Regions from separate parts of the Actinomadura fulvescens genome, predicted to be linked through region 2. Evidence: riboswitches for the same ligand, from Rfam matches in the RefSeq annotation. Region 2 holds a riboswitch; the other holds the start of a gene.
The links. Region 2 has a riboswitch for cobalamin ahead of cobN (cobaltochelatase subunit CobN). Riboswitches for the same ligand answer to the same signal wherever they lie in the genome.
Positions count from the first base shown of each region.

Region 1 (4,024 bases), on a different contig from region 2:
GGTGTTGCGGATCGCGGCGCGGTAGCGCTCGTAGAAGTCGGGATAGCGCATGGGCCGCAGGGTCAGGTCCATGCCGGGATCGAGCAGCATGCCGTGTTCTCCGGTTCGGCCGCTCACTGGCAGGCCTCGCAGGCTTCGGGGTTTTCGAGGGAGCACACGACGGCCTCGGTGTCGGTGACCGTGGCGACCGTGGTCTGGGCGATCCGGGTGGCCGGACGGGAACGCAGGTAGTAGGTGGTCTTCAGGCCCGCGCGCCACGCGTAGGCGTACATCGAGGAGAGCTTCCCGATGGTCGGCGTCTCCATGAAGAGGTTCAGCGACTGGCTCTGGTCGATGTAGGGGGTACGGGCCGCGGCGAGGTCGATCAGCGCCTTCTGCGGCAGTTCCCACGCGGTGCGGTAGAGCTCGCGGTGGGACGCGGGCAGGCCGGTGATGCCCTGGACGGAGCCGTTGGCCCGCTTGATGGCGTCCCGCGTCGCGGGCGTCCACAGTCCGAGCGCCTTGAGGTCCGCGACCAGATAGTCGTTGATCTGCAGGAACTCGCCGGACAGCGTCTCGCGCTTGAAGAGGTTGGAGACCTGCGGCTCGACGCACTCGTAGCAGCCCGCGATGGAGGCGATCGTGGCGGTCGGCGCGATCGCGATCAGCAGCGAGTTGCGCAGCCCGGTCTCGGCGACGCGGGCGCGCAGCGCCTCCCACTCGGCCGTACGGCGCGGCGTGGCCTCCGGGAAGTGGTCGACGTGCAGCTGACCGCGGGCCGTGCGCGTCCGGTCGTACGCGGGGAGCGGCCCGTGCTCGGCCGCGAGGTCGGCGGACGCGCCGTACGCGGCGAGCGCGATCTCCTCGGCGATCGCCGTGGACAACTCCCGCGCCTCGGCCGAGTCGAACGGCAGCCGCAGCTTGAAGAAGACGTCCGCGAGGCCCATCACGCCGAGCCCGACCGGACGCCACTTGCGGTTGGCGCCCGCCGCCTCGTCCGTCGGGTAGAAGCCGCGGTCGATCGTCCGGTCGAGAAAGCGCACGGCGGTACGGACCGTCGCGCGGAGCCGTTCCCAGTCGATGCCGTCCGGCCCGGCGTGCTCGGCCAGGTTGACCGAGCCGAGGTTGCACACGGCGGTCTCCCCGTCGCTGGTCACCTCGATGATCTCGGTGCAGAGGTTGGAGAGGTGGACGACGTTGCCGGGCTCGGCGGTCTGGTTGCAGGCGCGGTTGGCGGCGTCCTTGAACGTCATCCAGCCGTTCCCGGTCTGGGCGAGGGTCCTCATCATCCTGCCGTACAGGTGCCGGGCGGGGACCTGCCGTACGAACCGTCCCGCTGCCTCGGCGGCCCGGTAGGCGGTGTCGAACTCGACACCCCACAGGTCGGCGAGCTCGGGCACCTCCTTGGGGTCGAACAGCGACCAGTCCGCGTCCGTCTCGACCCGGCGCATGAACTCGTCGGGGATCCAGTTGGCGAGGTTGAGGTTGTGGGTGCGACGCGCCTCCTCGCCGGTGTTGTCGCGCAGTTCGAGGAACTCCTCGACGTCGGCGTGCCACGGCTCCAGGTAGACGCACGCCGCGCCCTTGCGCCGCCCGCCCTGGTTGACCGCCGCGACCGACGAGTCGAGCGTGCGCAGCCAAGGCACGATGCCGTTGGAATGGCCGTTGGTGCCGCGGATCAGCGAGCCGCGCGATCGCACCTTGGTCCACGAGACGCCGATGCCGCCCGCGTACTTGCTGAGCCGCGCCACCTGCGTGTACCGCTCGTAGATCGACTCCAGCTCGTCGCGCGGCGAGTCGAGCAGGAAGCAGGACGACAGCTGGGGGCGCCGGGCGCCCGAGTTGAAGAGCGTCGGGGAGCTCGGCAGGTACGACAGGGTGCTGAGCAGCCCGTACAGCTCGGCGGCCTCCGCGACCGTGTCGGACAGACCGCAGGCCACGCGCAGCAGGAAGTACTGGGGCCGCTCCAGCACGCGCCGCGAACGCGGGTGCCGCAGCAGATAGCGGTCGTAGAGCGTGCGCAACCCGAAGTATTCGAAGCGGTCGTCGGCGGACTCGTCGACGAGGTCGTTCAGCTCCCCGGCGTGCGCGGCGACGAACGCGGCGATCGCGTCGTTCAGCAGGCCCTCGGAGTGGCCGGCGGCCACGGAGCCGGCGAACGACCGGACACCCCCGCCCGCGGCCTCCTCGGCGATCAAGGTGCTCAGCAGCCGCGCCGCCACCCTGGAGTAGGCGGGCTCGGCGGCCACCAGCGCGGCGGCCTCCCCGATCGCCAGCTCCCGCACCCCGGCCGCGTCCAGGTCGTCACCGGCCCGGACGGCGTCCAGGACGCGGCGCGGATCGGTGCCCGGCAGCCCCGCGCAGGCGAGCTCGATCTCCGCGGCCACGCCGCGCGTCGGCGGCGGTGCGATCAGTTCCTGTGTCACGTGCTCTCTTCCCTCGCGAGCTCGCCTCGTCGGGGCGCACGCGAAACAAGAGCACGGCTCACCGCCGCGAACCTGCCCAGCGACCCTCCCACGAGGCCGATATGGACCGAGTAGGACTGGGGGGCGACCCCCAGACCCCCGAAGGGGCGACAGACGATCCTCGCGCCGCTGGCGCGTCGCTCCGGTCGTCTGTCTCCGTGCGGGCAGGTCTTCGGACTCGCGGGCGACGCACCCTGATGGGTGCGGCCTAATGGCCGTCGCTTCCCGGCCCGTCCCAACGGGCCAGTGCTCGATGACGGCGGTCGTTCCCGCTCACCGCTGCGGGGCAGTCCCGGATTTACACCGGGTTCCCTCTTACGACGCCCCCGCCGTCAGGGTGGGCTGCCGCGAGATCACGGGGACTCGGCGTGATCTCGCCGCAGTCCACCCCCGCGGCGGGGGCGAACCAGCACGGGCAAGACCCTACATCTTGGTCATGGCCGTCACCGACAGCCCCACATGTTGGGCGTGTCACAGGCCGGAGCGGTCCACGACCGGGTCCACAAGCGGCCCACGATGGGAGGGGCATGGAGATCATCAGGAAGAGATGGGACGATGGGCCCGCTATGTCGCCGCGTCCGTTCTTCCGCCTCGGCCGGGCGGTGGTCTTCACCACCGTCTGCCTGACGCTGGCCACGGCCGGGCACTCCCTGATGTCGCCGGCCGCGGTCCCGCCGTGGGCGGTCGTCGTGGGCTTCGCCGGGGTGCTGGTGGTGGCGGGCGCGCTGGCGGGGCACGAACGTTCGCTGGCCACGATCACGGGCGGCCTGCTGGGCGGGCAGTTCGTGCTGCACAGCCTGTTCGCGAACGCGTCGGCGCCGGCCGATCACCACGTCCAGGCGGATCTGGCCGCGACCGGACCGGCCCACGGCTCCGGGCTGGGCATGACGCTGGCGCACGTGGTCGCCGCCGTGATCTCGGCCTGGTGGCTGCGGCGCGGCGAACGGACCGCGTGGGGCCTCACCCGGCGGCTCGCGGCGCGGACCGGGCGGCCGGTCCGCGACCTGCTCGCCCTTCTCCTGGCCTCCTCCGTCGAACCCGCGGTGCCGCGGGTCCGTACCCCTGTGCGGCGGGCGCGGGCCGCCATCGGCCCCACCGGCCGGGTGCTGCGGCACGAGGTCGTCCGCCGCGGACCACCGCACCGTTCGAGGCGCTCGCGCACAGCTGAGCGCCGTACGTCACCGGACGCCGCTCCCCGGCGCTCCGGCCCTTCCTCGTACTTCTCCTCGAACGGAGCCTTTCCGCATGTCCATGTCGTCGCACATCCGCAGGGCGGCCGCCGTCACCGGGCTCGCACTCGTCTCGGTCCTCGGCCTCGCCACCGCCGCGTCCGCCCATGTCACGGTCAACCCCCGCGAGGCCGAGCAGGGCGCGTACGCCAAGGTCGCCTTCCGCGTGCCGAACGAGCGCGACGACGCGAGCACCACCAAGGTCCAGGTCGATCTGCCCATGGACCACCCGCTCGCGTCCGTGTCGGTCCGGCCGGTCCCCGGTTGGACGATCAAGGTCGAGAAGGCCAAGCTCAAGACCCCGCTGAAGGCCCACGGCGCCGAGCTCACCGAGGCCGTCTCCCGCATCAC
Region 1 covers NZ_BAAATD010000006.1:457,407-461,430, forward strand. The annotation lists gene ABD333_RS24415 (ribonucleotide-diphosphate reductase subunit beta) at 1-90, opposite strand, end outside; gene ABD333_RS24420 (ribonucleoside-diphosphate reductase subunit alpha) at 114-2,405, opposite strand; cobalamin riboswitch at 2,610-2,779, opposite strand; gene ABD333_RS24425 (YcnI family copper-binding membrane protein) at 3,690-4,024, shown strand, end outside.
Region 1: it holds a riboswitch for cobalamin, as region 2 does, so the genes downstream of both, ABD333_RS24420 (ribonucleoside-diphosphate reductase subunit alpha) here and cobN (cobaltochelatase subunit CobN) in region 2, are expected to answer to the same signal.

Region 2 (4,024 bases):
GGCTCCTGATTCACCCGTGCTCAGCTGGCGGCGTGTGTTGGATGGCGATATCGCTCAGGTGGCGATGGGATGGGTGGCTCTACCTCAACCTGATCACTGACCTGGAAGCTGTGGCCTCAGCCAACGTGACAGTAACGCTCAGGTGGCTGGGCGTGTGCGCATTGGGTCATTTCGGCTCCGCTCAGCTGTCCACTGTGATCAGCCGCCTTGGCTTCTGACTCACCCGTCCTCAACTGGCAGCGTGCGTTGGATGGCGATATCGCTCAGGTGGCGATGGGATGGGTGGCTCTACCTCAACCTGATCACTGACCTGGAAGCTGTGGCCTCAGCCAACGTGACAGTAACGCTCAGGAGGCTGAGTGTGCGCGCATTGGGTCATTTCGGCTCCGCTCAGCTGTCCACTGTGATCAGCCGCCTTGGCTCCTGATTCGCCCGTCCTCAGCTGGCGGCGTGCGTTGGATGGCGATATCGCTCAGGCGGCGGAGTTGTGGGCGTTGATGATTATGGCCACATGGGGTCAGTTGTGTGGCGCATTTGTCTGCGAGATGTCGGAGGGTGGCGATATAATAACGGTATGCGTTCGATCGTGGCGGATCTTAATTCCGCTTCCACTGCGGAGTTGGTGGAAGCGATGGCCGCGATCGCCGGTGAACTTACGCAACGGGCCGCACCGGAATCGGCGGCTGTTTGCATGGAGCTCACCGAGACTCTGGCGACGGTGACCGACCAGGCCGAGTTCACCATGGCAGGGATGATCGGTGTTGTTGACAGGGTCGGGGAGATGAAGCGCTGGGGGTTGCCCTCCACGCAGGCATGGCTCCGTTGCCACCTGGGCATGCGAGAGGGCCGGGCCAAGGAACGTATCGCCATGGCGCGGCAGTTGCCCCGGCTGCCTCAGGTGGGCAAGCGGATGGCGGTCGGCGAGCTGTCTTTTGGCTACGCGGCCACCATCGCCGATGCTGTGGGGCGCCTCAACGACGTTGACTGTGGTGTGGCCGAGGAGATCCTGCTGGGGGCGGCCGATGACGGCCTGTCGGCCGGGAAGGTCGCACGGCTGGCAGCCAAGATTCACGATGTGATCGCGGAGCGCGACGGGTCGGAGGAGTGTCCCGAAGGCGCGGTGCGCGGCTACGAGCGTTCCTGGGTTACCGCGAGCAGGTCTTTGGACGGCGGTTGCTACGTCAAGGGCTGGCTCAACCCGGAGGACGCCGCTATCTGGGCCGGGACGCTGGGGCCGCTGGCCAAGCCTGCGGGCACCGACGACCGGCGCGACCTGTCCGAACGCACCGCCGCCGCGCTCTCGGCCGTGCTGGCGGGCGGACACAAGGCCACAAAGGTCACCGTGGTCGTGGACCTGGAGACCCTCAAGGGCGGCGACGCTCCGGCGCGGCTGCTGGACGGTACCGCCGTTCCGGCTGCGCAGGCCCGGCGCATCGCGCTCGCGGCGGGGGTGTCGCCCCTCATTTTGGGTGCGGGCAACGTGCCGCTCTACCTGGGCCACGCCGTACGGTTCGCCAGCCCCGGACAGCGCCGGGTGCTGGAGACGCTTTACCCGAGCTGTGCTGTGCAGGGGTGTGAGGTTCCCGGCTTCCTCTGCGAGGTCGATCACGTGGACGGCTGGGCGCTCGGCGACAGCCCCACCGACATCGACAAGTTGACCTTGTGTTGTGGTTGGCACAACCGGTGGAAACACGCCAATCCGGATCAGATGCAGATCCGCCAGGCCGACGGCCGATATGTGTACCGGGCACTGCCGCCCGGCAATGTCCGCAAGATCCGCCCCAAAGAACCCGAGTGGCTCGACCGCTCGGGCGATCCCTGGCGCCAGTCCGCCTGACTGGTGCCTGCGTAGACTGGGCGCGCGACGGTGGGGAGGGAACCCGGTGTGATTCCGGGGCTGTCCCGCAACTGTGACCGGTGATCCGGAAGCCAGAGTACTCCCGGCCGGCGCGTACCTCTTTCCCTAGCCGGGGCGCGGACCCCGGAGGAGGCCTGCCGATGCGTGCCCTGCTGCTGTCGACCGCCGATACCGAGCTTCTCGCCGGAGCCGATGCGGGGTTCGTGACCGCCAATCCGGTACGGGTCGGCCCCGACGAGATCGATCTGCGGGGTGTCGACGTCGTCGTCGTCCGGCTGCTGGGCGGGCGCAAGACCTGGCCGGAGGGTGTGGAACGGCTGCGTTCGTCCGGTCTGCCTGTTGTTTTTCTCGGTGGCGAGGGCGATCCGGACGCTGAGTTGATGGCGTTGTCGACCGTTCCTGCGGGGGTGGCGGCGGAGGCTCTGGATTATCTGAGGGAGGGCGGAGTCGCCAACCTCCGGGAGCTGGCCCGCTTCCTGTCCGACACGGTGCTGCTGACGGGGGAGGGCTTTGCGCCGCCGGTCGCGATGCCGTCGTACGGGCTGCACGGAAACTATCGGGTTGAGCCCGGTAGGCCGACGGTCGGGGTTGTCTTCTACCGGGCGCATGAGCTGTCGGGGAACGTCGGGTTCGTCGACGTTCTGTGCGAGCAGATCGAGGCGCGGGGGGCTAACGCTTTGCCGGTCTTCTGCGGTTCGTTGCGCGGGGCCGATGAGGGGCTGCTGGAGCTGCTCGGCGGGGCGGACGCGCTGATCGCCACCGTGCTGGCGGCGGGCGGGTCGGTGGCGAGCGGCGCGAGCGCGGGCGGGGACGACGACTCCTGGGACGCGGGGGCGCTGGCCACGTTGGACGTTCCGGTGATCCAGGGGCTGTGCCTGACGTCGTCCCGGGCGGTCTGGGAGGAGTCGGACGCGGCTTTGTCGCCGATGGACGCGGCCATGCAGGTCGCGATCCCCGAGTTCGACGGGCGCCTCATCTCGGTGCCGTTCTCGTTCAAGGAGGAGGGGCGCGACGGGATCCCGGTGTACGTGGCGGATCCCGAACGTGCCGCGCGGGTGGCGGGGATCGCGGTCCGGCACGCGCGGCTGCGGCAGGTGCCGAACGCGGAGAAGAAGGTCGCGCTGGTCCTGTCGTCGTATCCGACCAAGCACGCGCGGGTCGGCAACGCGGTCGGGCTCGACACGCCCACGTCGGCCGTACGGGTGTTGCGGCAGATGGGGGAGGCCGGGTATGACCTGGGCGGCGATGCGACGTTGTGGGCAGATCCGGGCAGCGGGGATTCGCTCATCCATGCGCTGATCGCGGCGGGTGGGCATGACGTCGAGTGGCTCACCGAGGACCAGTTGCGGCAGGCCCCGGCGCGTGTGTCGCTGGCGGCGTACGAGACGTGGTTCCGGGCGCTGCCGGAGGGCTTGCGGGAGGGCGTCCGGCGGCACTGGGGCGAACCGCCGGGCGAGCTCTATGTGGACGGCGACGAGATCGTGCTCGCCTCACTGCGGTTCGGGAACGTCGTGCTGATGATCCAGCCGCCGCGGGGGTTCGGCGAGAATCCGATCGCGATCTACCACGATCCGGATCTGCCGCCCTCGCATCACTACCTGGCTGCTTATCGGTGGCTGGACAGGGAGTTCGGCGCGGACGCCGTGGTGCATCTGGGCAAGCACGGGACGCTGGAGTGGCTGCCGGGCAAGGGGCTTGGGCTGTCGAGCGAGTGCGCTCCTGATGGTGTGCTGGGCGATCTGCCGCTGGTCTACCCGTTCATCGTGAACGACCCGGGCGAGGGAACGCAGGCCAAGCGGCGCGGGCACGCCACGATCGTCGACCATCTGGTGCCGCCGATGGCCCGCGCCGACACCTACGGCGACCTGGCCAAGCTGGAGCAGCTCCTCGACGAGTACGCGACGGTGAACGATCTCGACCCGGCCAAGCTGCCGACGGTGCGGGCGCAGATCTGGACGCTGATCCAGGCCGCTCAGCTGCATCATGACCTGCATCAGGAGGAGATGCCGGGCGAGGACGAGTTCGACGAGTTCGTCCTGCACCTCGACGGCTATCTGTGCGAGATCAAGGACGTGCAGATCCGTGATGGGCTCCACATCCTGGGGCAGGCGCCGGAGGACGAGGCGCGGGTCAACCTGGTGCTGGCCGTGCTGCGCGCCTCGCAGG
Region 2 covers NZ_BAAATD010000004.1:482,816-486,839, forward strand. The annotation lists gene ABD333_RS17900 (HNH endonuclease signature motif containing protein) at 575-1,837, shown strand; cobalamin riboswitch at 1,838-1,959, shown strand; gene cobN (cobaltochelatase subunit CobN) at 1,999-4,024, shown strand, end outside.